Regions from separate parts of the Orenia marismortui DSM 5156 genome, predicted to be linked through region 3. Evidence: riboswitches for the same ligand, from Rfam matches in the RefSeq annotation. Region 3 holds a riboswitch; each other region holds the start of a gene.

Region 1 (8,025 bases), on a different contig from region 3:
TTATCCTCTTTAATCAGACTCAAAAATGAATCAATTATATTGGCAAAACCTCTGTTATCTAACATTGGAGACCAATCATTTACCCTAGTTATTTTTTCTTCACCATCTTTATAAGTAGTCATCTCTACTAAATCTTTAACTACAACCTTATTATTTGATGCTATAACTTGAGCATTTTCTTCATTTACCCCACTATCTCTATTCATAATACCTATTACAGTTAAATTTTTTCCTCTTAATTTAACTATAACTTGATAAAGTAAATTATCCTTTACAATCCCATCTACTGTAATATTTTGTACAATATCTTCTGCTTCATCTCCAGCTAAAAATCTCATAGTATCAACAATATGTATAAAATCATCATAAATAACCTCACGTACTTCTTGGGGTTTAGATAATCTATTCTTTTCTAACATGATCATTGCTGGACTATCTATTTCTTTTAATTTCTGATACATTGGTGCATACCTTCGATTAAATCCAATCATTAACTTTAATCCTTTTTCTTTGGCTAAGTTTACAATCCTTCTTGATTCATCTATAGAATAGGATATTGGCTTATCTACATATACGTCTATATTATTATTCAATAATTTTTCAACAATTGATACGTGAGCTATAGTAGCTGCATGTACAAAAGCAGCTTTAATATTACTTTCTATTAGTTCATCTATACTTCTAACTTTGCTACTAACTTTATATTTATCAGCTAAATAATTTAACTTTTCTTCATTTCTAGTACAAAAAACTAATTCAATTCCTCTTTTAACTCCAATAATAGGTAAATAGGCCTTTTGTGCTATATCCCCTAGACCAATAACTCCTATCTTCAACTCTAATCCCCCCCATTAACAAATAACTATAAATGATTATATCATAACTTATCTGATATCTAAAGTTTATCCAAATCAAACAAAAAAATTAGCAAATATATAAATCAATACATATATTACTAATAAACAATGCTTGCAAATAACTTTGATTTTTACATACAATAGTTAGTGGAATTGTTATTTTAAATTAAATAAAAATTATCTTTCAATAAAATCAAAAGGAGGGAAAGAAAATTAAGAAAAAGTTATTATTTCTAATATTATTGCTTTTGTTAGTTGATGGTTACAGCGGTTTAAAGCCTAGTAAATTTACTTTGGCAAAAGATAAAAATTCCAATAAAGATAAGCTGCTTCTTGATTCAAAGAATAAAAAAAGAAACTCCAAAAATCCTAAGCAGAATGACTTAGAAATAAAAGATCCTTCAAGCCCCTTAATACTAGTAAATAAAGAACAGGGATTAACTGAGGGATTTATCCCTGATGATCTTGTTATTCCTAATATTCCTTTCTCCTTTAATGAAAACCTACCAAAAAAACAGATGAAAAAGATTGCTGCAAGAGCAATAGAAAGATTATTTGCCCAAGCTAAAAAAGATAAGATTGATATTGTAGGAGTTTCTGCATATAGATCTTATCAGCGTCAAAAAGATATCTTTGCCTATAATGCTAAAAAAGATGGTGTCACAGCAGCTAATAAATATAGCGCTCATGCTGGACATAGTGAACATCAAACTGGATTAGCAATTGATGTTTCTAGTCCAAAAATAAACTATAAATTAATTGAAGAGTTTGGAGAAACTAAAGAAGGAAGATGGCTACAAAAGAATGCTCCAACATATGGTTTTATAATTAGATATCCTAAAGATAAAGAAGAGATTACCGGATATCAATATGAGCCTTGGCATTTAAGATATGTAGGAGTAGAACATGCTCTTGCAATAGCAAATAAAGATTCAACATTAGAAAACTATCTTTATAGTTAATAATCTCATTTAAAATCATATGATAAAAAGCTGACAATAAACTGTCAGCTTATACTTCTACTTTATTATATTCAGTCGCTCCCATTCCCCTTTGATATTTATCACGTGGGACAAAAGTTTTACAGCAGCTTTCATAACATTCATTCACTGGTGATAGTCCTAAATCATCGACTATTTGATTGGTCTGTTCTACATCAACCTCATTTGGTAGCTTTTTAGCAAAATCATCACTTACCACTAATATTTTTTCTGCTACACATAGATTATTCTCAGCCCACCATTGACAATTATCTACTGTACAGTGAACGTGTATTTTTTTCCCCATTAATAACTCCCCTTTTTTGTCTATATATAATACTTTATTAGTATTTAAAAGATACTAGTAAAATATTCTTTTTTTAAAAAGAAAGTTTTAGAATTAACTAAGAATAAAAATATAATCCTGAATCATAAAACTTTGTATATATATTAATTAAGTTATCTAACTCTAAACTTAACTTTATTACCTTAGGATGATCACTGCTGTTATATTTTAATCTGGCTGCTACCATCTCTTGTCGTAATTTTTCTATTTTAGCATTAATTTCCTTGCTGATGTCTATCATTTTTTCTGCCCCCAATAGCTAATTAGTCTTCCCAACTTATAAAATTCTATATATTTTTTAATTTAAAATTTGACTATATAAATAAATGTAGTAAAAAAATACCTTTATTATATTTATTTCTTCTTTTGCTTTAATATACCTTTAATCTAAGTTAAAAAATGTCGCAACTACTCATATTATATTTTATTTTAGTTCTTTTTAGCAAATCAAATATAATAATAAATATTTTATAAGCTAAGTTTCTTATGAACACTCAGTGGATCAATATGAATTAATATCTCTTCAACAATATCTAATTCTCTTTTTATCCTACTTTCTACTTCACGTGATATACTATGACCTTCTACAACTGAAAGTTCATCGTTAATAACAATTCTCAAATCCACAAAAAGATCTGGTCCATGATTTCTAACTCTCAAATCTCTGATAGCAATTACCTCTGCTTGAGTAGAAACTACTTCTCTAATCTGTTGATATAACTCATCATCTACTTTATTCATTAAATCATCAATAGCCTCCATAAATATTTCGTAACCCATATGAATAATAAATAAGGCTACTATCAACCCAGCTATAGGATCAGCAATCAAATAACCACTTTTGGCCCCTACTACTCCAATTAATGCTGCAATTGAAGATAAAGCATCAGAACGATGATGATAAGCATCAGCCATTAATGCTTTATTATTCAAGCTTTTCCCCTGCTGATAAGTATATCTATACATCCATTCTTTAGCCAAAATAGAAATAAAGGCTATCCAAAAATTTAATATACCTGGCTCTCTTATATTTCCTTTAAGAATTGTCATTATACTCTCTTTAATAATAATTAGACCGGTTAAAAACAAGATAATACCTATAAACTTAGCAGCAATAGTCTCAACTGTTCCATGACCATAGGGATGTTCATTATCTGCTGGCTGTCGAGAAATTCTAATTGCTACCCAAACTGCTAAAGTTGATATCACATCAGAAATAGAATGAATTCCATCGGCTATAATTGCTTGACTAAAAAATAAAATTCCTATTGCTACTTTTGCAACCGATAATAGCAAGTTAACAATCAAAGTAACTAAAGTAACCTTTTTACAGCTCTGATACCTCTCTTCTGGGTTCATAACTTTCCCCTCTCTTAATAAAAATTAATCATAAGTTCTAATCTAAAAATGTAATATTTGATAGATAAAGTGACAGTTTCGTAGTTAGGCGTTAGGAGATAGGAAGACCTTACTAATCCCTATAACCTAACTCCTATAGCCTAAAAATGTCTCTTTATACTAATATCACAACAATCATTTATAAATAACTAATCTTGCATTAAGCTAATTTCACTTTATTTATATTCACTTCTAGTTAAAAATGTTAATCAAATTAAAAAATTCTTCTAATTTATTATAATTATAATAATCATTTTCAAATATCACAGTTTAATTTTGAAATATCTATTATAACTCGTCCTATTTAAAGATTTAATAATAAAATAAAGCCCAGTAGTTAATTTAAATTAACTACTGGGCTTTATTACTTTCTTTATATTTATCCTAAATCCTGATTGGAAAAAGATCCCCATAATAAATCATCAGCTTTTTTTATAATAATATCTCCTGTTAAATTAGACATGATCACATCAATATCTTTACCAAATTCAACAATTACTTGCCGACAAGCTCCACAAGGTGGGCATGCTCTATCAGTATCAGCTACTATGGCAATAGCTTCAAAATCAATCTCTCCCTCAGATATAGCTTTAAAGATCGCCGTTCTTTCAGCACAATTACTTAATCCATAAGAAGAATTTTCTACATTACATCCTGTGTGAACTTTACCATCCTTTGTTAGTACTGCTGCTCCTACCCTAAATTCTGAATAAGGTACATATGCATTTTCCCTTGCTTTTTTAGCTTCTTTAACTAACTTTTGAATTAATTCTTCTTTCATTTTAACCCTCCTTCAAGTTAGACGTCTAACAACTATTTTTAAAAAATTATAATCTATTACTTTATTTTAGTATATCAAAATATACTATTATCTAAAAGGACTAATTCAAATTTTTTATAATACATATATATATAAAGATACACTTATTTCACAGTCATTCCTAAAAATAATTTATCTTTTGACAAAATATAAATTTAATGTTATACTTATTTAAAATAAAATTAAATAATAAAATAACTCTTATCGAGAGTGGTGGAGGGATAGGCCCGATGAAGCCCGGCAACCACCCCTATTTGGGGAAAGGTGCCAATTCCTGCAGAAGTTTATCTTCTGAAAGATAAGAGAAGGGTTTAATATAAATTAGAATCTCTTCTCTTACGAAGAGATTCTTTTATTTTTATAATCTTTATAAAAGGAGGAAGCCAAAATTATTATTAGAGATATTTCAATAAAAATACCAAAATCAGAAGTAAAAAGGCAATTAGGATATGGAGAAAGTACTATTTCAAATTCTAAAATTGAAACTTTAATCTCCTCTTTAATTGACCTCTCCTACTCTTTAATAAACTGTCAGGGAGCTTATAAAATCATCAACAATTTTAAACTAAATAAAAAAGATAATAGAGTTGATTTAGGTGATAAATTAATCTTCCAAAGTAAAGATATAACTTCTTTACTAGATAAACAAGAAAAGGTTGCTTTATTATGTGTAACTATTGGTAATTCCCTAGAAAATAAAGTTAAAGAGTTATTTGAAAAAGGAGAATTTGCAGCAGCAACTATTTTGGATGCTATAGCTTCTATTGCTGCTGAAGAGGTTGCTAATGAAATCAATCAGATAATTGTTCAAAAGTCCAAAGAATTAAACCTCCCCCACCAAACAATGCGTTATAGCCCAGGATATGGTGATTTAGCAATAGATATTCAACCTCAACTATTAGCTGTGCTTGATGGTGAAAAATTAGGAATTAGTGCTACTAAAACTTGTATTTTACAGCCAGAAAAATCTATTACAGCCATCATTGGATTAGGTACTAATGAGAATTCTTATAAAGCAAAATGTGATTTTCACTGTGCCTCCTGTAAATTTGATACTTGTGTTTATGATAAATTAGCCACTAGCCATTAGATGTTGGTTAATAGCTAACATCCAAATCGAAAGGAGTAGATAGTAGATGAGTAGATTATTAGATAGATTAAAAGATGAAATTTTAGTTTTAGATGGTGCAATGGGAACCCAATTACATAAGAAAGGATTAGAAGTTGGTGAATGTCCAGAAAAATTAAATTTAACTAATCCCACAATTTTAACTGAGATACATCGTAGTTATGTTGAAGCTGGTAGTGATATTATTCAAACCAATACTTTTGGAGCAAGTAGAATCAAACTAGAGGAATATGGCTTAGGTAATCAGGTTGAAGAGATTAACCGTCAAGCTGTAAAGTTAGCTAAAGATGCAGCTGAAGAAGACACAATTATTGCAGCTTCCATGGGACCTACAGGCAAATTAATAGCACCAATAGGTGATCTTCCTTTTAAAGTTGCTTATGAAGCCTTTGCTGAACAAGCAAAAATTTTAGAAGAAGCTGGTGTAGATCTGATCAGTATTGAAACTATGACAGACTTACAAGAAGCAAGAGCTGCTGTTATAGCTGTTAAGGAAAATACTGACTTACCTATTCTCTGCCATTTGACCTATGAAGATAGCTTAAAGACAATGACTGGTACAGATCCAATTACTGCTATTACAGTCTTAGAAGGACTTGGGGTTGATGTTATTGGGGCTAATTGTAGTATGGGGCCTGAGGGCTTACTGAAGATTATTGAAATCATGGGTCAAAATACTGATACATATCTTTCTGTTGAACCAAATGCAGGCTTACCTATCTTAGATAAAGATAATAACACCCTCTTCCCTATGAAAGCTGAAGAAATGGCCAGTTATCTTGAGAAATTTATTAAGGCAGGAATCAATATAATTGGTGGTTGCTGTGGGTCTACACCTGAATATATAAAGTTAATAGCCGATAAAGCAAAGAATTTCAAAGCAGTTAAACGAACTAGAATAGCAACAACTAAATTAGCTAGCAGGACTAAAACTGTAGCTATTGCTGATCACCTTCCTACTAGAATTATTGGGGAAAGAATTAATCCAACTGGACGTAAAGAGTTATCTGCTGAATTAAAAGAATCTAAGATGAAAATTATTTCTCAAGAAGCCCAAAAACAAGCTGATGCAGGAGCAGATATTCTTGATGTCAATGTCGGAGTTCCTAAAATTGATCAAGTAACTACTATGAAAAAAGCAGTTACTACTGTTCAAAATCTCGTTAATTTGCCAATTTGTATCGATACTACCAATCAAGAAGTTTTAGAAACTGCCCTACAAAATGTAGTTGGTAAACCTTTAATTAACTCAGTTAATGGTGAAGAAGATAGTCTAAATACTGTCTTACCTCTAGCTAAGAAATATGGAGCTGCTGTTTTAGGATTAACTCTAGATGAGAATGGAATCCCTAAAACTGCTGAAGGTAGACTAAAGGTGGCACGTAAAATAGTTAAACGAGCTGAAGAATTAGGTATAAGAAGAGAGAATATATTAATCGATACCCTGACCCTAACAGCAAGTGCACAACAAGAAGGTGTTCAAGAAACTCTAAAAGCAATTCGTCTAATCAAAGAAGAATTGGGCCTTGCTGCTGTATTAGGAGTTAGTAATATCTCCTTTGGATTACCAGATAGAAAGAAGGTTAATACCGCCTTCTTAGCTATGGCTATTCAAGCAGGGCTTAATGCCCCTATTCTGGATCCGACTGTTGAAGAGATGAAAGCTACTCTACTAGCTAGTGATATCTTAGTAAATCGTGATGTTAGTAGTAAACGCTATTTAAATACTTATGGGCAAAAAAAAGAAGAAGATAAGATTAAAGAAAAGCAAGATGAAATTAATAATGATAAGAAAGAAATAGATATTCTAACTCAAATCCACCTCCAAGTTCTAAATGGTGATAAGGACAATATTGTCGCTAATATTGAAACAGCCTTAGATAAATATACTGCTTTAGAGATTATTAATCAAGCTTTAATTCCTGGTATTCAAGAGGTTGGAGATAAATATGATGAAGGGATCTACTTTTTACCCCAACTAATGCTAGGAGCTGAAGCAATGCAAAATTCCTTTGCTAAGTTAAAACCTATCTTAGCTAAGGAAGGCAGTAGTGAAAATTTAGGTACGATTGTTATAGCTACAGTCAAAGGTGATGTTCATGATATCGGTAAGAATATTGTTAAGGTTATGTTACAGAATAATGGATTTGAGATTATTGATCTAGGTAAAGATGTAAGCAACAAAACTATTATCTCTACCGCCCTAGCTAAAAAAGCTGATATCATCTGTTTAAGTGCTTTAATGACTACTACTATGCCTAGAATGGAAGAAATCACAGAAGAATTAAAGAAGAATAACTCCAATATTAAAGTTATGGTTGGTGGAGCTGTAGTAACCAAAGAATATGCAGATAATATTGGTGCAGAATATTCTTCTAATGCAGTTGAAGCAGTCAAAACAGCAAAAAAATTACTAGGCTTATAGAAGAAAAGAGAAAAAGATATAAATAAAGTGTATTATTGAGTATTGAGAAGGGAGTAGATAAATATGCTAT
Region 2 (8,025 bases), on a different contig from region 3:
TAGCTTATTTTCATCTCTATATCTTTAACTATAGGTGTGTATAAATCATACATATGTAAATCGCTAACTTCCAAAACACTCTTTCTTAAATCAACATAACTATACATTGTATCTAAATTATTGGACACTGTATCTATTAAGTTATTATAAACCTCAACTGGTATATTATTTCCTGCCAAAGAAGCTTCTAATGAATTATTATAATTTCGAACCCTAGTATAGAAAATATCAGATTTTATATTTGAACTTAATGTTGTAGCAATTGTATTCTTTAGCTCCTGATAGGAACTATAGTAAGCTTTGAAAGCATCTCTTCTAATATGTCGATTATCATTTTTTAATAACTCAATATATCGTCCATGACTTACTTCAATCTCCTCACCATCTTCACCTTTTATAGTTGGAAAGGACATATCTGCATTATTAATCATACCAAAGATATTCTCTGGCCCTTGAGTAATTTCACTTGCTAAAGCAATGATTTTTTCTTCTTCTGGACTTAAATAGTGTTCTTTCTGTCTCATGATATCATCTAAATAATGTTGATATAATTTCAGTTCTTCCTTCTCTTCTATAAAACTATTTAATTTGTCAGTTGATATTTGAATAATTTCTGGTACCATAAAAGAAATACTACTAGAAAATTTACTAAATAATCCTTGAATCCTAGCTCGCATTGCTTGATAGGTATTATTAGCAGTATCTTCATCACTCTTTCTAGCAGCATAATTATAAAGTCTCTCTAGTAATCTACTTAATTCCATACTAAGATTTAATCCACTTAATAATTGATCAGCACTATTACCTAATTTACCTTTATAATCTTGCATTTCTGGCAATCTATTTTCTGCTTCTTTAAATTCTTGTGTCCATTTTTCATCACTTTCATAAATGTTACTTAAATCCCACTTGAACTCTTCTGCTATTTCATCTCTACTTTTTAAAGCTTGATTTTTTCCTTCCTTCATCTATATCCCCCTCTTTACTTGTCACTCGTTACTTGTTACTCGTTACTCGTCACTACTATACTTCTCTTTTAAAGTAATTTTACCTGTAGTAATTTAAGAACAAAATATTTAAATTTTATTCTTAAGGCTATAAAAGCATCCATTTTTTACTCCATCTATAGTTTCAAAGGATATTAAAGAATTATAATCTTTATCTTTAACTAAATCCTCTAGTTCTCCTTTCCTTTCTAACTCTAAAATTACATTAATTATATCTATTCTAGTATCAGTCCCTTCACCTTTTGTGATTGTTGCTCTAAATTCTTCTTCCTCAATCAATTTTAATAAAGAATTAGAATCATCTTTTACCATAATAGTAGCCTTAAGTATACCTTTGCTAAGCCTTTTTTCCAAATCTAAACCCAAAATAGTCCCACAAGAAAAACCTGCACAATAACTAATTACATTCAAAATATTACTAGTATCTTGAAGTACTTTACTAACTATCAATATATATATTAAGACTTCAAAAAAACCTATGATAGCTGCTAAATATTTTTTCCTATTAACAACCATTCTAACTCTTAAAGTACCTAAAGCAACATCAATTGCTCTGGCTATGAAAATTAAAATTGCCCATAATATAACTTTTACCATAAAACCTCCCCTTTATTCTTATTTTTCATTTTTAATTTAAAAAATAAGCTATAAATTAAAAGCAACTAATATTTTAAATATATTACTTATAGTCTTCAGATATTAATAACTAAAAAAGGTGAAACAAATTTTTGTTTCACCTTTTTTAAAACTATTTTATATAATTTTAATTATAATTAAAAACTCTAAACTTTCTATATCCTTTTATAATTTTGTCACTTTAAATCAATTTCAATATTATTATCAACTGAATCATCATTCCAAATCGACCATAGGACAATTCCTGTTGAATCTCCAGAATCCTTTAAACTTTTAATTATTCCTTGATTTCTAGTATCGAGATTATTAAAATCCTCATCTCCTTCATAATGTGCTATTAGAGAAGAAACAATTGCTGGGGTTAAGAACTCTATCTTCTCTTGTGGAACTCCATCTGCATTTAACATAGCTTGAGTTAGACCTACTAAACCTTCTTCTATGTATTCTTTTGCATATTCTTGAAATTCTAAGCCTTCAGTATCATCATTTATTTCTATTATCTTATTAGTCTCTACCTTTAATTTATTATTGCTAAATGTCAATATTCTATAGGGAGATGGATAAGTAACTAAAGAACCTGTCTCTATATCATATAATTTATTTCCTCTATCTGTAGTTTTTGTAGCAATATCATTAGCATGATAATGGCCTGTAAATATAACTTCCATTCCCAAATCAGCTAATTCTTGGGATATATTATCCCAGTCTTGGACCACATACTCTTCAAACAAAACAGTTTGCCCAGAAAAATGCTCTATTATTCCATGATGCATCATCCCAATTACAGTCTTTCCTTTACTTTTTCCTTCTTGAATCTTCTCTTTTAGCCATTCTAGAGTAGAAGCTTTAAATTTACCAGCTGTAACTGGGTCTTCTCCGTTTTCATCATAGCGACAAGTATCCATAGCAATCAACCAAGCCCCTTGAATAGGCTCTACAAGATAGCTTAAAGAATTTTCATCCCTTGCTAGGTATTCATCTTCAGAATAACCATTCTTTTGGTAGATACTTGCAAATTCATCTGCTGTCACTGTATCAATTTGAACCGCTTGATCTCCTTCATATCTAACAGCATGAGGGTTGTTAATATCATGATTTCCTGGAATAACATAAACTTGAACCCCTTGCTTCTCAAGTTCTGTAAAATAATTTGCTACTTGTTCATGATTTATTTTCTCTCCATCTTTGGTCAAATCACCTGGAATTAATACTACATCTGGAATATCTTTCTTTAAAGATTCTAATATAGATTCTAAGATTGCTTGACTCTCAGCAATTAATTTTCTATCCTGAGCTAAATATTCTTCAAAAGCAGCTCCTTCTATACCTAAACTAGGATCAAAGTAATGTAAATCTGATAATACAGCTATCTTATACTCTCCTTCTCTTCTAGCCACAAAGTCAACTGAGGAAGATTCTTGACTTACCATTCTAGTTTCTGGTATAAACCTCCAATTATCTTTAACAGGTGTGATAACATCAGTATCCTTTACCTTATTCTTCTTCCAATTCCCATCCTGATCAGTTGTAGTTATGCCATCAGTATGATCAAATTTTAATGTTACATCTTTAATACCTACTTTTTCTCCAGTTTCAGTAACATAAGTTATCCTACCAGAAACATTATAATTTTCTAGATGATCATTGTTATCATCACTACAGCCTACTAATAAGAATAAACTTATGACTATCACTATTATCAAGAAAATATTGGCCCTTTTAAACTTATTAAATACCATAAATTAATCCCTCCTTAAAGTAACTCTTCATGTAAAAATTATTTTCTTACTTACTATTATCACATGTATATATTAAGGAAAAATTACAATTTAGTTAATCAGTTGTTAAATATTACATATCAATCTTCTTGTTGGACTTTTATTCAAACTATAATATATATATTATAGTTTGAATATGATTTATATATCCAATAAAAAAGACGGAACCTGAAGGTTCCGTCTTTTTTAAATTATTTTATCTCATTTAAGTTATATGGTGTCTGTTGATATACATAATAATTAAGCCAATTTGAGAATAATAAATGAGCATGAGACTTCCAATTTACTAAGGGTTCTTTGCTAGGATCATCTTCGGGATAATAATTTTTAGGAACTGCAATCTCTAATCCTTTATTCCGATCACGTTCATACTCCCATTGTAATGTATATGGATCATACTCAGAATGTCCTGTAACAAATATATCCCTTCCATTCTTACTAGCTACAATATAAACCCCTGCTTCTTCAGACTCAGCTAAAATTTGAAGTTCAGACACCTTTTCAATATCTTCTCTTCTTACTTCTGTATGACGAGACTGTGGTACTAAGAAATTATTGTCAAACCCTCTCAGAAGTTTGATCTTCTTATTATTAATAGTATGTTCAAAAACTCCAAATAACTTTTCTTCAAGAGGGTATTTAGGAATTCCATAGTGATAATAAAGTCCAGCCTGTGAAGCCCAACAGATATGTAAAGTAGATGTTACATTGTGAACCTTCCAATCCATTATCTCAGTTAACTCTTCCCAATAGTCTACCTCTTCAAAGTCTAATTGTTCTACTGGTGCACCAGTTATAATCATCCCATCAAACTTTTGATCTTTTATCTCATCAAAAGTCTTATAAAAATTACTCAAATGCTCTTCTGTTGTATTTTTAGATTCATGACTATCAGGATGTAATAATACTACATCTACTTGTAAAGGTGTATTACCCAATAAGCGAAGCAATTGAGTCTCTGTAACTTCCTTTAGTGGCATTAAATTTAATATTAATATTTTAAGTGCACGAATGTCCTGATGATAAGCACGACTCTCCTTCATTACAAAGATATTTTCATTTTCAAGAATTTCTGCTGCCGGTAAATTATCTGGTATATTAATCGGCATCCTTCTCACTCCTCTCTTCTTATCAAAAAATAAAAATTCTCTTCTTATAAGAAGAGAATTTTTTCCGCTCTTCTTATCTTTCAATACTATCTAGTATTGCTGGATTTGGCACCTTCCTAATAAAAGGAGGTTGCCGGGCTTCATAGGGCCAGTCCCTCCGCCACTCATGATAAGAACTATCTATTTTATTTTTAATAATAGATTAACATAATTCTCTAACTATGTCAATCTATTATTCTATACTATTTTTTGGAAAATAGATTAAAGTCATATGTATATAACCATCCTGCAATAATTGCTGTAATTGGTGCCACTAAAACTAATCCTATACTTCCCGTCACAGTTCTTAATATCTCAGCCGATACCATTTTAAAGTTCATCATCCTACTTAAACTAGCATTCTTAGTCATAAACAGCATTAACAAAGTCAAATATCCACCTGAATAAGCTAATAATAATGTAGTGGTCATAGTACCAATTACAGAACGGCCTATATTAAATCCTGATTGTATCAACTCTATCATACCCATATCTGGTCTTTTTATCTTTAACTCTTCCATAGAAGCGGCAATATCCATGGCAATATCCATAGCTGCACCTGAAGCACCTATAATTATAGATGCATAAAATATATCTTTAATCTTAAGGTCCATATGCCCACTAAAAAGTAAAGTTTGAGAAAAAGGTGATGTCATTCCATGTAATCCTAGCTTTCCTCCAAAAAATATAGTAATTCCCATAGTGATAAATAACCCTGATAATGTACCTACTAAAGCAGCAACTCCCTTCTTACTAAAGCCTGCTATTGAAAACATAATGATTGCTGACAAAATTGTAATTACAAAAGTAGATAATAATAATGGATCTTTACCATTTAATAGTCCCGGAATTAATATTCTCCAAATAACATATAAACTTGCTAGAAATGAAAATAAGGCCTTAACACCTGTAAAACCAGCATATAATATTAATAATAAGACAAATAAAAGAAATAATATTAATTCCCAATTCTGTCTATACAAATCTATAGCCTTTACTGCATTAATATTCCCATTCTTTTCTTTAATAGCAATCAGTATCTTGTCACCTTTTTGAAAGCTATTGTCTATCTCAGCCGAGCCTGTAAATTGATTAGTAGCTTCTAGGACCTCACCTTGATACTTTCCTTCTAAAACTTCTACATCTAAAGTTTGATATCCTATACTAGTTAGTCCAGAACGAATAACCTCACTATTATCTACTTTATGAACTAAAGCTTTAATTTCAGAAATACTATCATTACTATCTACCATAAAATTATTAATAAAAATTGATATAATTAATATTAGAGCTAAAATTATTACTGTTTTTTTAATTTTGAAGGTATTCATTTTACATCCTCCATTTATTTAATAAGTTTAAATATTAAGAGATAGTTGGAATTCCAACTATCTCAATTAGATTATAATCATTCAGCTTCAGTTAATTTTACTCCTAATACCTCTGCCAAGTTCTTAGCTATTTCTGTATTATCTTTATACCCACCAAAGTTAGTAGCACTAACTCCTACTGCTGTTAATGGTACCGTAGTTCCAGAGTGAGCATAAGTAGTCCAGAATAGATTGACTCTTTCTGATAAAACATTAGCAATTGCTGCATCAACTGGACTCATGAAACCTGGCATATAGTCAACCGGTTTCTTACCAGCATCTTCTAAATTCATTGCCTGCTTAATCTTTGCTATCTCTTTATCACTTAAGTCAGTTAAACCATAATCTTCTTTAAGTGCAGTAAATAATGCTTTTCTATCTCCATTATAATTAATTTTATCTAATGAAGATTTAATTGGAAGTAATTCATCTACATTTAAGAAATAATCATTCTTAAATCCTAGACCTAAACCTCCAGTTTCATGGTCTCCAGTTACTACTATCAATGTCTCTTTAGGATGATTTTTGTAAAACTCATATGCCTTAGCAATAGCCTGATCAAAAGCTAACATATCATTAGCTACAGTAGCTGGACTATTTGCATGTCCTGCATAATCTATTCTTCCCCCTTCAACCATCATAAAGAAACCATTATCCTTTTTAGATAGAGTTTCAATCCCTTTTTGAGTTATTTCAGCTAAGCTAGGTAACCTTTTAGGATCTCTATCTAACTCATATGGTAAGTGGCTATAAGTTAATGGTGCAAATACTTTATCCCCTGATTCTGGCTTATAATCTCTAAATCCTGCTGGATCATTTACAAAGCTCTTATATCCTTTATCTTCAAATACTTTTACTAAATCTTTATCATCTTTTCTCTTAGACTTTAATTCACCGTCTTTAGGTACAAAATATCTATATCCTCCACCCGCTAAAAAATCTACATCACTTGCTGCAATATCTTCAGCGATTTGATTTGGATTATATCTACTTTCATTATGTGCTAAAAAAGATGCTGGAGTGGCATGAGTTAATCTCATAGTTGAAATTACACCTGTTGCCATTCCTTTATCTCTTGCTGCTTCAACAATTGTCTTTACTGCAGTACCATCTGGTATTTGACCAATCATACCTTTGTCAGTCTTATATCCAGTAGCTAATGCAGTTGCAGAAGCTGCAGAATCTGTTACCAAAGTATTAGCTGCATAAGTTGAATTCATTCCTGCTACTGGAAACTGATTCATAGTTAATTTAGCATTTTGATCACCAGTCTTAGCTCTTAAAAAGTACTCTCCCAACATCCGTTGTGAAGATGCCATTCCATCACCAATAAATAAGAATACATACTTTGGTGTTCCTTGCTCAACTACTTTATTTCCTTCTTTCTCTTCTACTGGTGCTGAAGACATAGCATAAATACTAAAAGAAAAAGCTACTAAAATTAATACTAATAATAAAGATATTCTCTTTAAATTTTTATTAAACATCCTCTTCCCCCTATTTAAGTTGATTTTGATAAATCTAAGACCATAATCTAATATTTTTATCTACTTTACCACCTCCTAATAACAACTCTATAACATAATTTTACCTTTAATTATACCAAATTTCAATAACCAATCATATTTTTTCTAATATTAGTTATTGATTACTGCAATTATGAAAAATCATTTTAAAGTATTTAGAATATATTTTAGTTAAAGGTAGCTTTTAAGAAAGATAAAGCGACAGTTTCGGAGTTAGGCGTTAGGAAATGGGAGGTAGGAAGACCTTACTATCCCCTATGACCTAACTCCTATCACCTAAAAATGTCTCTTTACATCCATATTACCATGAGATCAAAAAACACAGAAAAGATAGCCTAATAGCTATCCAGATTATTAACGATTATCTTAGTTGATTTTACCCTTTACGCTTATCTCTCATAAAATTGCTACCTGATTTTTCCTTTACATACTTCTTGACTTCAGCAGCTATATCACTTACCTTTAGATGACTATCAATCCTTCTTTTCTTGTTACTAACAATAGCTATAGAAATTGATACCAATGGGGTTTTAGATAATTCACCTTGTCTATCTTTGGTA
Region 3 (8,025 bases):
TATATTGCTTTAGGTGGCTATAAAACTTGATGATATTCTTTAGAAAATTGTGTTTAGTCTCTTTATCTTGATTTAGAGTCAAATATAAAGGTTAGACAGGGATGTATTTATGAAATTTTGTTTATATCTAACCTTAAATCTTTTAAGATAGAGGTATAATGTTTATCTAAGCTATTTTCTAGAAAGGGTCTAATTTCTTTGATTAGCGAAGGTTATATGGTTGAATAATATAATGTATGAATCCATCTATTAGTAATAAACCCCTTTATGGGGGTTGTTTTTGTATGGGTTTATAAATATTAAAATATTTATTCTTAGAAGAGAAAATAATAATTTTTTCTATAATACTAGGATAGAATATTGATAGAGGAGGTTTAAGATGCAAGTTGTTCATGCTACCTTTGCATCAGGCGAAGGAAAAGATGCTGTTGATTTATTGAAAAATTTAGGAGTGGAGATTGAAGATTATAAATTGATTGAGTCTGAGACAGGAGATTTACTTATTATAAATCTTTTGTATCACAATGTTGATATCTTAATAGACAAGTTAAAGGATCGTTTTGATTTTACTAATAATGTACATAGAAGCTTAATAATTTTTACTCCTGACACTATAATCCCAAGCAATAAGGAGAAGACCAAAAAAGAAGATTATCGAGCTACAAGAGAAACTATTGTTACATATGCTAAAGAAAACAGTGAAATGAGTAGTCAATTAGTATTTTTAGCTGTAGTGGCTGCTATAATTGCTACTTTGGGTTTAATACTTGATAATACTCCTGTAATAGTTGGGGCAATGATTATTGCACCTGTATTTGGGCCGATAGCTACTATGGCGATAGGTATTGTATTAGGGGATTTAAAGTTATTGGTAAAAGGAATTATAGTAGAATTAGCGATTATGGGGATTGCTATTAGTATTGGAGGCATATTTGCACTTATAATTCCTAATGTTTCAATGACCCATGCTTTACAAGTTAGAATGTTACCTACTCTACCAGATTTATTAGTAGCGTTAGCAGCTGGGGGAGCGGGAGCTTATGCATTAATTACCCATGTAAAATCCCAACAATTAGTTGGGGTAGTAATAGCTGCTGCCTTAATTCCTGTTATGGCTACTATTGGGGTTGGAATATCTCTGGCTAATGCTGACATGATTATTGGAGCTTTATTGTTGTTATTTGGAAACTTATTTGCATTATTATTAGCTATTATTATAGTCTTTTATGTTAAAGGTTTAAAACCACAATGGTGGTATGAATCTACAGCTAATAAACTGATTAAGAAGAGTTTAATCATTTTGACTCTTTCTGTTATTATATTGACTTTGCCTCTATCAGTGATAACTTATAATCAGATGATTAAAGAAGAGCCAGAAGATGTTGTTCGTAAGATATATCGTGAACATTTTGGTGATGAACTAGAAAGTAGACTTTTTTCTATTGATGTAAAAGATAAGGAAGTAGATTTAATTATTTATACTCCTGTTGATACTGATAAACATTATTTTCAGTTACTAGCTAATAAGATTAAAGAAAAGTTAGGAGAAGATTACAAGGTTATCTTCGAAATTATTCCTACACAAAGGTTAGAGACCCCCTTACAATCTTCTTGACAATAAAGTAATATTTTGTTATGATATTAATAACCTGATAAACAGGGTTGTTTACTAGGGATTAATTTTAAGGAGGCGGAAATATGAAAGTTGTAAATAATATTACTGAATTGATTGGTCAAACACCGCTTGTTAAATTAAATAGATTAGTGCCTGAAGGTGCTGCAGATGTTTATGCTAAATTGGAATCTTTCAATCCAGGTGGTAGTGTTAAAGATAGAATTGCTCTTAATATGATTGAAAGTGCTGAAAAAGAAGGTTTGTTGAAGCCAGGTGGTACAATTATTGAACCTACTAGTGGGAATACTGGAATTGGCTTAGCAATGGTTGGTGCTGCTAAAGGCTATAAAGTAATTTTAACAATGCCTGATACAATGAGTATTGAAAGAAGAAAGATATTGAAAGCATTTGGAGCAGAAATTTTATTAACTCCTGGAGAAAAAGGGATGCCTGGTGCTATAGATAAGGCTAAGGAATTAACAGATGCTAATGATGATTATTTTATGCCACAGCAGTTTATGAATGCAGCTAACCCAGAGGTACATAGAAACACAACTGCTAAAGAGATTATAGAAGCTACTGATGGTAACTTGGATGCTTTTGTAGCAGGTGTTGGAACTGGTGGAACTGTTACTGGAACTGGAGAAGTCTTAAAAGAAGAAATTTCAGATATTAAGATTGTAGCAGTAGAACCAACTGGATCTCCTGTACTTAGTGGAGGTAATCCTGGACCACATATGATTCAAGGAATTGGAGCAGGTTTTATTCCTGATGTTCTAAATACAGATATCTTAGATGAGGTTAAACAGATTGACAATGAAGAAGCTATGGAGATGGCACGTAAATTAGCTGTAGAAGAAGGAATTCTTGTTGGTATTTCTTGTGGAGCAGCTATAGCAGCAGCTATCAAAGTTGCTCAAGAATTAGGTGCTGGAAAACGGGTTGTAGTTATAGCTCCAGATACTGGAGAGAGATATTTAAGTACTACATTGTTTAAAGCAGAATAGCTGTTGGCTATCAGCTAGTAGCTATTAGCTAAAAACTAAAAGCTAACAATTAAATACAAACTCTTATCAAGAGAGGTGGAGGGACTGGCCCAATGAAGCCCAGCAACCATCCCTATTTGGGAAAGGTGCTAATTCCAGCAATACTTATGTATTGAAAGATGAGATTATATGCCGTTGTATATAATGAAAATCCTCTTCTTTCAAGAAGAGGATTTTTTTAGATTAAAACCAAGTATTTGTATTGACATACTCAGAATAATATGATAGTCTTTGTAATAATATAAATACATAAAAACAAAGTGGAATACCAGGGAATGGAGTGATAACAAATGAAGATCAAAGTTAATGGTAAAGAAGTAGAGTTAAAAAAAGGATTAACAGTAAGTGAATTATTGCTAAAAGAAGATGTAGATATGCCAGATATGGTATCAGTAGAGTTGAATGGCGAAATTTTAGAGCGAGATAATTTCTCTGATAAAGCTCTAAAGTCTGGCGATAAGGTAGAGTTTCTATACTTCATGGGTGGTGGAGCAAATGTATGATTTTAGTGAAGAACAGTTACAGAGATATTCAAGGCATATTATTTTACAGGATGTTGGTGTAGAAGGGCAAGATAAGTTATTAAATGCTTCAGTCTTGATTATAGGAACTGGAGGGCTTGGAACGCCAGCAGCACAGTTTTTGGCAGCGGCTGGTATTGGTAAGATTGGCTTGGTAGATGCAGATAGAGTAGAGTTATCAAATCTACAGCGTCAAGTTTTACATCATACACCTGATGTAGGTAAGTTAAAGGTAGAATCGGCTAAAGAGAAGATCAATGCGATGAATCCTGATGTAGAGGTTAAAACCTATGATTACTATCTAACCTCCCAAAATATCAAAGAGGTTATTAGAGAATATGATTTTGTAATAGATGGGACAGACAACTTCCCGGCTAAATTTTTAATCAATGATGCTTGTGTAATGGAAGATAAGCCTTTCTCACATGCAGGAATTATTAAGTTTGGAGGTCAGACCACAACTGTAGTTCCAGGAGGCGAGACACCATGTTATAGATGTATCTTTCCTCAACCACCTAAGCCTGGTTCAGTCCCTTCTTGTAAGGAAGCAGGAGTTATAGGAGTTATGGGTGGAGTGATTGGAACTATCCAAGCAACAGAGGCTATTAAGTATATTCTAAAAAAAGGTGAATTATTAACTGGCAAGTTACTGACCTATGATGCATTGAAGATGAAGTTTAGAAAGATTAACTTAAATAAGAGAGAAAACTGTGGGATTTGTAGTGATGACCCAGAAATAACAGAATTAATCGATTATGAGCAAGGGGTTTGTGAATTATGATAATTAAATTGCCAGAAAAGTTATATCAGCAATTATTGGAGCATGTTCGGGATGAATTCCCAAATGAGGGTTGTGGTTTAGTGGCTGGAGTGATAGCTGATGAAGAGATTGAGGTTAAGAAAGTATATACTATGACCAATCTAGATTCTTCAGCAGAACACTTTACAATGGATCCAAAAGAGCAGTTTGCAGTAGTCAAAGAAGTTAGAAATAAGGGCTATGATTTAATTGGAAATTATCATTCCCATCCTTTTACCCCTTCTCGTCCATCGGAAGAGGATAAGAGATTGGCTTATGATGAAGAAGCAATTTATTTTATCTTATCATTAAAGGATGAAGAGCCAGTATTAAAGGCTTTTAGTATTAAAGAACAGAAGAAAGTTACTCAAATAGAGATTGAATTAATTTAATGAAAGGAAGGTGACAAGTATGAGTAATCGACCTATTTTTAATATTTCAGCTACGGTGAAAGAAGATACGAATAATTATCCGAATTTAGTTGAACGATTTGTAGATGGTGATTTAGATGAAGCTAGGTTTAAAGGGCGTAGAGTTCCAATGGGAATTTATAGCCAAAGAGGTTATAAATCAGGTAAAGAGAGGTATATGGTAAGAGTTAGAATTCCTGGTGGAGTAGTGACTAAGGAGCAGTTAAAGGTATTAAATCAATTGAGTAAAGAGTATGGGAATGCTTATCTTCATATTACCACTAGACAGGATATACAGCTTCATCAGCTTAAGATTGAGGATACCCCAGAAGTACTATTCAAGCTATTAGAGGCAGGCTTAAGCCCACGAGGTGGTGGAGGTAATACCGTTAGAAATATCTTGAACTCTGCTAGAGCAGGTGTTAACCCTGAGGAAGCTTTTGATACAACACCTCATAACTTAGCGTTAACAGAATATTTAATTAAGACACGTTCTTCTTTTAATTTACCAAGAAAGTATAAGATAGCCTTCTCCTCTGACCCTAAAGATGATTCTTTAGCTACATTAAATGACCTAGGTTTTATAGCTACTAAGAAAGATGGTCAACGAGGCTTTAAAGTATATGGTGGAGGGGGAATGGGAGGCTCCTCAGAATTGGGGATAGTCTTAGAAGACTTCGTAGAAGAGGATAAGATCTTCCATATAGCAGAGGCTATTAAGAGGTTCTTTGATGAATATGGTGATCGTAGTAATAAGCATAGGGCTAGATTACGCTTTGTAAGAAAGAGGCTTGGTGATAAAGAGTTTGTCAATAAATACAAAGAGTACTTAGCTGAAGTATTAGCCGAAGATTTAGAGGTTGAAGAGTTAAATAGTTATGAAGAATTAAGAACAGGTAAGGGAGAAAAAAATGATTTGAATGTAGATTATCTTTATACAGAGAAGGTAGAAGGCTACTATTCTTTAGAGCTGAGAATGGAGAATGGAGATATTAGTTATGATGAGTTGAATTCATTATTAGGTTTATTAGATAATAGTGAGTTATCTATTAGAACTACTATCAAACAAGGATTATTGATTAGAGGTATTAAAGGAGAAGATTTACAAGGGCTAATCGAGAAAATTAATCAAATCAATCCTAATCTAGTAGTGGCTAATATGGGAACAATGCCTGTTTCTTGTAAAGGTGCATCGACTTGTAAATTAGGATTATGTATTTCGCCTAATTTATCAGAGGCTATCAGAGAAAGATTAATGACTTTAGATGACAAGTTACAATCAGTATTACCTCAAATCTATATTAGTGGTTGCCCAAATGTTTGTGGACAGCATATCATTGCTAATCTTGGTTTTGAAGGTAAGGCTAAGCGGCATAATGATAGATTGCTTCCCTACTATGCATTATTCTTAGGAGGAAACGTAGAAGAAGGTAATAGTAAGTATGGAGACGCAGCTGTAGATATTCCTGCTAAGCGTATACCAGATTTTCTAGCAGAATTGGCTAGATTATTGGCTGAAGATGGAGATTATAACCGAGTTAATTTTAATACTTACCTAGAAAAGGGTGGAAAGACTAAGATAGTTGAATTAGCTGAGGAATTTATTGCAATTCCTACTTATGAAGAAGATTCAGATATTTATAAGGATTGGGGTAAAACAGAAGACTTTTCCTTAGCAGGTAGAGGGCCTGGAGAATGTGGAGCAGGTGTAATGGATATTATTAAATTGGATATCGATACTGCTAAATCTAATTATAAGAAAGCGATTAAAGAAGAAGATGATGATGAACTTTATAAAGCTATCATTAATTCATCTAGAGCATTATTGGCTGTAAGAGGTATAGATACAGATAAGGATAGAGTTATTTTAGCAGAATTTAAAACCGAGTTTATTGATAAGAATTTAGTAGATAATCATTATAATGAAACTTTAAATGCTGCATTAGATTATAAATTGGGAGATATTGATAATCTATTCTCTTATCAAAATAAAATAAATAATTTAATTGAAAGAGTAGAGTATTTATTTAATTCCTTAAATGCTAAGTTAGAGTTTGAGCTAGAAGAAGTTTCTAGTGATAATAATAACGAAGATAAGAATATCTTAGATAGCGAGGTGGCAGATTTAAGAGGGGTAAAATGTCCAATGAATTTTGTAAAAGCTAAAGTGGCCCTAGCACCTCTAAATTCAGGAGATATATTAGATATTTATTTAGACGAAGGGGAGCCAATAGCTAATGTTCCCCAGAGTTTAATCTCTGAAGGGCATGAGGTTTTATCTAAAGAGAAGCGAGAAGATGGATCTTATAGTTTAAAGGTAAAGAAGGTATAGTAATAATTTGTTATGTTAAGTTGGCAGGTGATAGTTAAATTTTGATATAGCTATATAACTGTAGTAAGCAGTGGCAAGTAGCAGGTGACCATTTCAAATTTGTTGGAGCTAGTAACTTGCCACTAGTTATTAAAACATCACATCATCTATTTAGAGTAACAATTTTTCTATTAGAACATATATTAATAACTGTAAATTATATGCTATCAAGCAACTAATTTGAGAAGTAGGAGGAGAAGAGTATGAACTTTGAAACGAAGTTAGTAAATTTAAAAATAAAAGATCAATATGGAGCTACTAATACGCCAGTTTATTTAAGTAACTCCTTTGCTTATGAAGATGCAGAAGAACTGGAGAAAGTATTTAAGAATCGTGCTTTAGGATATGCCTATTCCAGGGTTAGTAATCCAACAATTAAAGCTCTAGAAGATAAATTAGCTAGTTTGGAAGGAGGAAAACAGTCTATACTTGCTGCTTCAGGGATGGCAGCTATTTCTACAGCTACATTAACATTATTAGAGGCAGGTGATGAGTTTGTAGCAACTAGTTCTTTATTTGGAGGAACTTATAATCTATTTAAAAATTATCAAAAGTATGGTATTACTCCTCGATTTAGTCAAGGGGTTGAACGAGATGATATTGCTAAGTTAATAACTAATAAAACTAAGTTTGTCTTTCTAGAGACATTAGGTAACCCTAAATTAGATATCCCAGATATTAAAGGTATAGCTGAAGTATGTGAGAAGAATAATATCCCACTAATTGTTGATAGTACAATGACAACTCCAGCTTTAATTAAGCCATTAGAATTGGGTGCAAATATTGTAATTCATTCTACTTCCAAGTATATCAATGGTACTGCTAATTCTATCGGAGGGGTAATTATAGATGGTGGAAATTTTGACTGGACTATTTTTGCTAACTTCTCTGAATATAAAAGATTTGGAAAGTTAGCTTTTACTGTTAAAGCAAGAGGAGAGACATTTAAAGATTTCGGACCTTCTTCATCTCCGCTAACTTCTTTGTTAAATGAGTTAGGGATTCCTACTTTGGCTTTAAGGATGGAAAAGCATTCTAATAATGCTTTGGAGTTGGCAAATTTTTTGTTAGAACATCCTAAGGTAAAAGAGGTTAATTATCCAGGTTTAGAGAGTAATAAATATAATGAGCGGGCTAAAAATCTATTAAAAAATGACTTTGGTGGAATGTTGACCTTAAGAGTGGCTAGTAAAGATAAGGCTTTTAAAGTCATAAATAAATTAAAATATTTCTATAATTTAGCTAATATTGGTGATGTTAAGT
Region 4 (8,025 bases), on a different contig from region 3:
CTATTAAGCTTTATACTATACTTTCTTCCCTACTAAAGCATATTGTTCATTGCTTAAGTCTACCTTTTTAAGCAATTCTATATTATAATCTTCTAAAATATTTATTAAATCTTCTATTGATATCCTTTCATCATATGGTGGGCCTCCTTTAGTCTTTACCTTCTTCCAGTCAATAATAGCTAACTTGGAATTTACTTTCATTTTATTTAAGTAATTTTCTAGAAACTCACCTATATCCTCTACCTCATGCATTACATTTGAGATTAGCATAAAGTCAATAGATTCATCAGAAATATTAGCATTATGTTCTTCTGATTTTATAACCTCTATATTCTCTATACCTTCATCTTCTATAATTTCTTTTAAATAATCTAACATCTCTACTGAAGTATCTAGAGCAAATACTCTTCCCTTAGCACCAACTATCTCTGCTGCTGCTAAAGTAAAATAGCCTATTCCACAACCTATATCTGCTACATAATCTCCCTCTTCTAACATTAAGTTATATAAAGTATCTTTAGGTGGTAAAGTTCTCCTTCGCTCTGGGTTATCTAATTTCTCTTTATTTTTAGGATTAAATTTATGAGCCATAATTCCTCTCCTCTCTTAGATAAAAATATATATTTAATTTAAAATGTTTGACTAAAATCAAAAAACTTTAGCTAAAATTGCTTTAATCTCTTCTACTTCTGGTTCTTGAGGATTATTTTCCATATCACCATGACTACAAGCTAATCTAGCAAGCTCTAATAACTCATCTTTTTCAACATTAAAATCTCTTAATTTGGACTTGATATTAAATTTTTTGTTAATAGCTTTTAACTCTTCAACTAAAGCATTAATAATCTCTTCCTCAGCTAGCTCTTTTATCTTTATTCCCCATGCTTCTGCTATATCAATATATCTATCCTCTACTATCATTGAATTATACTCTACTACATAGGGCAAAACCATAGAAATTCCTAATCCATGTGGGATTCCATAGTTAGCACCTAAGACCATCGAGATAGCATGAGCAGCTCCTACCCCTGCTTGAGAAATAACTATTCCACTTAAAGTAGCTCCTAAAGATAAATTCGTCCTAGCCTTTAGATTTCCTTCATCTTCATAAATATCATAAATTCCTTCTTTAATTAATTTAAGTGATCTAATAGATAATAAATCTGATATCAAACTAGACTTTGGGGATACATAAGCTTCTATAGCTTGGCATAGTGCATCTACAGCTGTATTTACTGTAATACTTTTAGGTAAAGTAAAAGTAAGTTCAGGATCTACTATAGCGACTTCTGGAAAGATATAATGGGAAAATAATATTCTCTTGGTGTAATTACCTTTGTCAGTTATTACTGCTGCTGGAGTAACCTCACTTCCTGTACCTGCTGTTGTAGGTATAGCTACAATTGGTAAAATATCTTTTTTAATTCCAGAAACCCCAATCTTGCCATCAACCAAATAATCTATTATTTTAGCAGGATGAGTACTAGCTACAGAAATTCCTTTAGCAGAATCAATACTACTCCCTCCCCCTAAAGCAATTATAAATTCACAATTATTGTCCTGTGCAAATTTAGCGCCCTTATCTATAATTTCAGATGATGGATCAGGCTCTACTCCACTAAAGATCTTATAGTCTATCCCTGCTTCAGCTAAATACTCTTCTAAAACAGTTAAAATGCCTACTTTAAACATTGTTTTATCAGTAACAATTAAAGCTCTATTACCATAATCATTAATTAATTGACCTATTTCAGCTAACTTTCCTGCACCAAAAATAATTTTAGTAGGACTAAAATATTCAAAATCAAACATAGCTATTACCTCCATAATTATAGATTTAGAATATACTAGTCCTAGTATGTTTAAAGTTTTAAATCTTTATTTTGAAAATAAGCAACTAATATACTAAAAAGTAGAAGGCTACTCGTATCTAACAAGCAGAACCTTCTTGACTGATAACTTATCAATCAATACTATACCTTAGTAGAGCTGGGATATAACTCTCTAAGACTAAAATAAAATCTAAATATATTGTTATAGAAAGATATTGCGACAGTTTCGGAGTTAGGCGTTAGGAAATGGGGGATAGGAAGACCTTACTAACTCCTATAACCTATGACCTATCACCTAAAAGTGTCCCAATATCCCCATTAAATCCCACTTTTAACTTAGACAACTATAAAAAATAAAACACCCTTTAAATATACATAGGTTCTTAGACCTACATACAGTTCTAAAGAGTGTTATTATTACATTAAACCTTTATTTAATTATTATAAACCTGCTTCTTCTTTTAATAGATCAACCTTATCTGTTCTTTCCCAAGGAAGATCTAAATCATCTCTGCCAAAATGTCCATAAGCAGCCACTTGACGATAGATTGGTTTACGCAATTCTAAATTATCAATAATTTTTCCTGGACGTAAATCAAAATGTTTATCGACCAACTCTTCAATCTTTGTTTCATCTATCTTAGCAGTAGCAAAGGTATCTACCATAATAGATACAGGACGTGCTACACCTATTGCATAAGATAATTGAACCTCACATTTGTCAGCTAAACCAGCAGCTACAATATTCTTAGCAACATAACGAGCTGCATAAGCTGCAGAACGATCTACCTTGGTAGCATCCTTGCCAGAAAAAGCTCCACCACCATGACGAGCCATTCCACCATAAGTATCAACAATTATCTTACGCCCTGTTAAACCTACATCACCTTGTGGCCCACCGATTACAAAGCGACCTGTAGGGTTAATAAAATATGTAGTATTCTCATCCAATAATTTTGGATCTATTACTGGTTTTACAACCTGTTCAATTAAATCTTCTCTAATCTGTTCTAAGCTTATTTCAGGATGATGTTGAGTAGAAATGATAATTGTATCAATTCTAACTGCTTTATCCCCTTCATACTCTACAGTTACCTGTGTCTTCCCATCTGGTCGTAAATAGTCTAAGATTTCTTCTTTTCTTACAGTTGTTAAGCGATGAGCTAGTTTATGGGCTAAAGTAATTGGTAATGGCATTAATTCTTCTGTCTCATTAGTAGCATAACCAAACATTATACCCTGGTCTCCTGCTCCAATCTCTTCTGTTTCTATACCTTCCTTTGCCTCCAAAGCTTCATCTACCCCTTGAGCAATATCTGCTGATTGTTCATCAATAGAAGTTAATATAGCACAAGTTTCAGAGTCAAAACCATACTTTGCCCGAACATAACCTATCTCTTTAACTGTATTTCTAGCGATTTTAGGAATGTCAACATAACAAGCTGTAGTAATCTCACCTGAAACAAGAATCATCCCGGTAGTAACTGTAGTTTCACAAGCAACTCTTGCTTGGGGATCTTTAGCCAAAATTGCATCTAATACTGAATCTGAGATTTGATCAGCTATTTTGTCTGGATGCCCTTCAGTAACTGATTCTGATGTAAAAAAATATCTTTTATTCATAACTTTTTCTCCTCTCTTAATAACTGCTAATATAAGGTTTATACTATTCTTTTTAATTACTATCAAACATAATCTAGTGATTTATCTAAAATTTAATAGATTTAATTGAAGAAACTTTAAGGGTGCAAATTTCAAATAAAAAATCTCTCCCTAAAGGAGAGATCGGTATAATATACATCTCCCAAGGAAACCCCTTGCAGGAATTAGCACCTTTCCCCATCTTAGGTGGTTGCCGAGCTTCATAGGGCCTGTCCCTCCACTACTCTTGATGTTGTTATTTGTATTTTAAATTTATTACCATAGTTAGTTTAACACTTTCAATTAAAGCTGTCAATAAGTATCAATTAATTATTTTAGAAAATTAAAACTGACCAACACCTTATATTTCAACATCAACTCTATGATTAAGCTCAACTGCTTTCTTGCTTATATTACAATTGTAGGCATAAACCTCTACACCTTTTTCAATAGCTTCCTTCAATTTTTCTGCAAATTTAAGATCAATTCTCTGATGGGGAATAAACTTATAAGCATCATCTCTTTGAATGATAAATATCACCCCAACCCGATAGCCTTCTTTTTTAGCTTTTATTAACTCGTCTAAGTGCCTTCTACCTCTTTTGGTTGGAGCATCTGGAAATTTAGCAACTCCATTCTCTACTAAAGTTGCCGATTTTACCTCAACTAAACATTTTTCTTCGCCATTTTTCAAAAAGAAATCTAATCTGCTCTTTCCATAACTATATTCCCCTTTAATCTCACTGTATCCCGTAAATTCTTCTAAATCCTCTTCTAATAATGACTTTTCTACAATTTTATTAGTTAAATGACTATCTATTGAAACTAGAGTATTATTGTATTTAACTAGCAATAAACTATACTCTGTTTTGCGATTTGTGTTAGGATAATGAGCTAAATATACCTTAGTTTTTGGAAGCATTAATTCCTCCATCCTACCTGGATTTGGAACATAAGCTACAACCTCTTTTCCATCTAACTCAACTTTAGCAACAAATCTATTTTCTCTACTAATTAATTTCCCTTCCTGTAATTCATCTAACTCAACTAATGCCATATCTATTACTCCTTTCTTAAAGATACCTTTTTCAAAAACCAGAAAATGTATTTAACTTCCCATTATTTACAGATTGAGATTTGATCTAACATATGTTATTCTAATTTCAGCCCACCAATATAAAAGGAGGTTTTTTCAAATTGTTAAGAAATATGCATTATATAATTGCTCTATTATTGACTCTAATACTAGTATTTGCGATGGTCACAACAAGTTATGCTTATGAAAGCTATACAGTTAAAGCTGGGGATTCATTATTTAAAATTTCTAAGAAATTTAATCTAAGTGTCTCTACTTTAGCAAAAATTAATGATATTACTAATCTTAATTTAATTTATTCTGGGCAGAGAATAAAGTTACCTGCAACGGAGAAAAAAACTAGCTCAAATTCTTCAGTTGTTAAAGCAACTTCAGAAAAAGATTATAAAAGAACATCTAGTAATCTAAGTAATTCAACTAAATCAAACTCAACAAAATATAGTACAAGTTATAGTAATTTCAATTGGAAAGAAGATAAAGATAATGTAGTTAAAGCTAAACCCCAAAAGGAATCAGAAGTAAATAAAGTATATCGTCGTGGTCCTAAGACCATGCAAGTTGCTTTAACATTTGATGATGGGCCAGATCCAGTATTTACTCCACAAGTTCTTGATGTTTTAAAAGAAAATAATGTTAAAGCTACCTTCTTCTTAGTAGGAAAAAGAGTTACACAAAATCCTAGTATTGTTAAAAGAATCTATGAAGAAGGGCATACTATCGCTAGTCATTCTTGGTCTCATGCTGACCTTGTAAAACTAAATCAAGATGAATTGGCAAAAGAAGTAATAGATACAGAAGAAGCTATTGAAAATATTATTGATAGAAAAACTGGATTAATAAGGCCACCTTATGGATCAATATCTGATACAACACTTGATCAGTTGCAAAATATGGGGTATAAAGTGATTAATTGGTCTATAGATTCATTAGATTGGAAAGCTAAAAACAAAGAAGAAGTCATAGAAAGAACAGTACCAGATTTTCATAAAGGTGCTATTATTCTATTTCATTCTGCTGGTGGAAAAGGACAAAGCTTATTGCCTACTATCAATGCATTAGAAACTATTATTAATGAGCTGAAAGCTAAGAACTTTAAGATGGTTACTGTAAACGACTTATTATCCTTATCTGCTTACAAAAGTTAAGTTAAGTTCAAGTCAAGCCTAGCTAGGCTTGACATTACATAAGAATAAATAACCCTGTCAAAAGATGAAGACAAATTGTTTATAATTCTTCTTTAATCCTGTTATATAACTCATCTATAGTCTCTGCTTGAAGCAAATCACCATCTACTAAAGCAAAAGGCCCAATTGCACAATCACCACAAAATCCCAAACAGGATTCTATCTCTACACTTACATCCTCAAAATCTTCTATTTTAGTTATCAACCCTTCAACACCATGAACAAAGTTATTTTCGCAAAAACTTACTACTGGCATTATTCCACCTCCATATGATTAGAACTTTAGCTATTCACTCTTATAATTTACTATCTATTCTTTATTATCTCTATTAACTCTTCAACTGATACATTATCAAAATTTAACTCATCTAAGTCTAAACTTTGATTAATAGCCTTTCTTAATATAGCCGATTTACTCATATCACCTATTACAATTGCCCCTATTATCACTTTATCTTTGATTAAGATTTTAATATACTTATCTTCTTTCTCTTCATAAATTACATCTGTCGCCTTCTGATTATTATTATCTCCCATAGAAAATAAAGAAATTCCAAAAGCTCTGAGCATAACTGTTGGGGTAAGATGTTCATAAGTAGCATCTTGACCTGCAATATTATACCCTGCTATCTTACCTTGCTCAATAGCAATAGGCCACAAACCAAAACCTTGATTGTCAAGTTCTGAAACATCACCAACTGCATAGATGTTAGAATAGTTACTTTGCATTCTATTATTTACAACGACTCCAAAATCCGTCTTGATATTTGTTCCTTCTAATAAATCTAAATTAGGTCTAATTCCAGTAGAGTAAATAATCATATCACACTCTACCTCTTTTTCTTCACCAGTTATAAAGCCTTCAACCTTTGCTTGACCAACTATCTCCTTAATTGAGGTAGCAGCTAAGATCTGAATATTATGTTCACTAACCTTTTTCTCTAAGATATCACATGACTTTTCATCTAATTGTTGGGGCATTAAATATGGACATATCTCAGCAATCATAACATCCTTACCTGCTTGAGAGAGAACCCATGCCATCTCTAAACCTAATACTCCTCCTCCAATAATCAAAATCTTATTACTCTTTTCAGTATAATTCTTAATTTTTCTTGAATCTTCTAAATTCCTTAGAGTAAAGACTCCCTTCTTATCTATTCCTTCAATTGGGGGAGCAGCGTTTCTAGCACCATTAGCCAATACTAATTCACTATAACTTACTCTCGTAGAATTATCTAAAATTATTTCCTTCTCCTTTGGTGATATAGATACAACCTTTGTACCTAAATTAAGCTCTACATTATTTTCATCATACCATTCCTTCTTCTCTAATAAAATCTGATCTGCCTTGATTTCATTTAATAGACCTTTAGATAATTTTATTCGATTATAAGGATAAGTCTCTTCTTCACCAAATAATTTTATTTTACAATCTTTATCATACTCTCTAATAGCTTTAATTGCACTAATAGCAGCTATACCACTACCTACTATTGCTACCTCTTTCATTAATTTATCCTCCTCTATTTAAGTTCTTAAAATTATTCTCTCTATTCTTAGCATTTATTATTAACAATACTTAGCTATTTCTATTAAGATTAGTACTAATCTTAATAGGTAAATTATTAATTATAGAATTCTAAAACAATTCAATTATATTATTTCTTAAATTGCAATATTAAATTGAACTAGTTTCAAACTGTAATAATTTGGTTAATTAGTTATATAGAATTTCTCTTAGTTGATCTTCAAAAGCTTCATCAGGAGTTAGGTATCCTAAAATTTTTCTTGGTAGAGTATTACACCAGTTTTGAACTCTAGCAATAGATTCAATAGAGAATTCACTTATACTTCTGCCTTTAGGTATAAAACGTCTTATGAGACCATTATGACGTTCATTGGTACCTCTTTCCCATGATGAATAGGGATGAGTAAAATATACTTTTGTATCAACTATTTCTTCTATAGAACCTAGCTCTGAAAATTCAGAGCCATTATCGCAGGTAAAGCTTTTAAATACATTAGAAAAAAGCTCTCCAGAGTCTTTGATTAGTTTTAATATAGCATTTTGAACAGATTCAGCTGTTTTACCAGGAATTTTACGAATGATTTCTTTACGAGTCATGCGCTCTGTCATAGTGAGTAAAACTTCATCATTTTTATTCTTTTTACCAATAACAGTGTCAATTTCCCAATGCCCAAATTCGCTGCGATCATTAATATTTTCAGGGCGTTCATCGATACTTGTGCCAAGTTTCTTTTTATTACG

The links. A riboswitch is a leader RNA that binds a small molecule or an ion and turns the genes downstream of it on or off. The one in region 3 is predicted to bind S-adenosylmethionine.
Region 1: linked by a shared signal. The riboswitch ahead of OREMA_RS19185 (hypothetical protein) and the one ahead of thiS (sulfur carrier protein ThiS) in region 3 are both predicted to bind S-adenosylmethionine.
Region 2: linked by a shared signal. The riboswitch ahead of metA (homoserine O-acetyltransferase MetA) and the one ahead of thiS (sulfur carrier protein ThiS) in region 3 are both predicted to bind S-adenosylmethionine.
Region 4: linked by a shared signal. The riboswitch ahead of metK (methionine adenosyltransferase) and the one ahead of thiS (sulfur carrier protein ThiS) in region 3 are both predicted to bind S-adenosylmethionine.

The regions. Positions count from the first base shown of each region.
Region 1 covers NZ_KB900618.1:220,272-228,296, forward strand. The annotation lists gene OREMA_RS0107090 (Gfo/Idh/MocA family protein) at 1-836, opposite strand, end outside; gene OREMA_RS0107095 (M15 family metallopeptidase) at 1,151-1,819, shown strand; gene OREMA_RS0107100 (DUF1540 domain-containing protein) at 1,869-2,144, opposite strand; gene OREMA_RS0107105 (aspartyl-phosphate phosphatase Spo0E family protein) at 2,242-2,424, opposite strand; gene OREMA_RS0107110 (cation diffusion facilitator family transporter) at 2,652-3,542, opposite strand; gene OREMA_RS0107115 (cytidine deaminase) at 3,961-4,362, opposite strand; SAM riboswitch class I at 4,600-4,706, shown strand; gene OREMA_RS19185 (hypothetical protein) at 5,147-5,491, shown strand; gene OREMA_RS0107130 (homocysteine S-methyltransferase family protein) at 5,538-7,955, shown strand; gene OREMA_RS0107135 (methylenetetrahydrofolate reductase) at 8,019-8,025, shown strand, end outside.
Region 2 covers NZ_KB900617.1:429,389-437,413, forward strand. The annotation lists gene pepF (oligoendopeptidase F) at 1-968, opposite strand, end outside; gene OREMA_RS17000 (DUF5698 domain-containing protein) at 1,077-1,604, opposite strand; gene OREMA_RS17005 (metallophosphoesterase family protein) at 1,820-3,382, opposite strand; gene metA (homoserine O-acetyltransferase MetA) at 3,613-4,530, opposite strand; SAM riboswitch class I at 4,601-4,706, opposite strand; gene OREMA_RS0101910 (YibE/F family protein) at 4,773-5,900, opposite strand; gene OREMA_RS0101915 (alkaline phosphatase) at 5,978-7,426, opposite strand; gene OREMA_RS0101920 (EAL domain-containing protein) at 7,842-8,025, opposite strand, start outside.
Region 3 covers NZ_KB900620.1:273,354-281,378, reverse strand. The annotation lists gene OREMA_RS0110735 (TIGR00341 family protein) at 380-1,615, shown strand; gene cysK (cysteine synthase A) at 1,699-2,622, shown strand; SAM riboswitch class I at 2,683-2,787, shown strand; gene thiS (sulfur carrier protein ThiS) at 2,952-3,164, shown strand; gene OREMA_RS0110720 (HesA/MoeB/ThiF family protein) at 3,157-3,963, shown strand; gene OREMA_RS0110715 (M67 family metallopeptidase) at 3,963-4,373, shown strand; gene OREMA_RS0110710 (sulfurtransferase TusA family protein) at 4,393-6,723, shown strand; gene OREMA_RS0110705 (O-acetylhomoserine aminocarboxypropyltransferase/cysteine synthase family protein) at 6,966-8,025, shown strand, end outside.
Region 4 covers NZ_KB900617.1:36,087-44,111, forward strand. The annotation lists gene OREMA_RS0100170 (class I SAM-dependent methyltransferase) at 16-591, opposite strand; gene OREMA_RS0100175 (iron-containing alcohol dehydrogenase family protein) at 649-1,812, opposite strand; gene metK (methionine adenosyltransferase) at 2,274-3,455, opposite strand; SAM riboswitch class I at 3,627-3,730, opposite strand; gene sfsA (DNA/RNA nuclease SfsA) at 3,835-4,530, opposite strand; gene OREMA_RS0100195 (polysaccharide deacetylase family protein) at 4,671-5,714, shown strand; gene OREMA_RS0100200 (DUF1450 domain-containing protein) at 5,794-6,009, opposite strand; gene OREMA_RS0100205 (NAD(P)/FAD-dependent oxidoreductase) at 6,060-7,265, opposite strand; partial or broken gene OREMA_RS16855 (IS30 family transposase) at 7,474-8,025, opposite strand, start outside.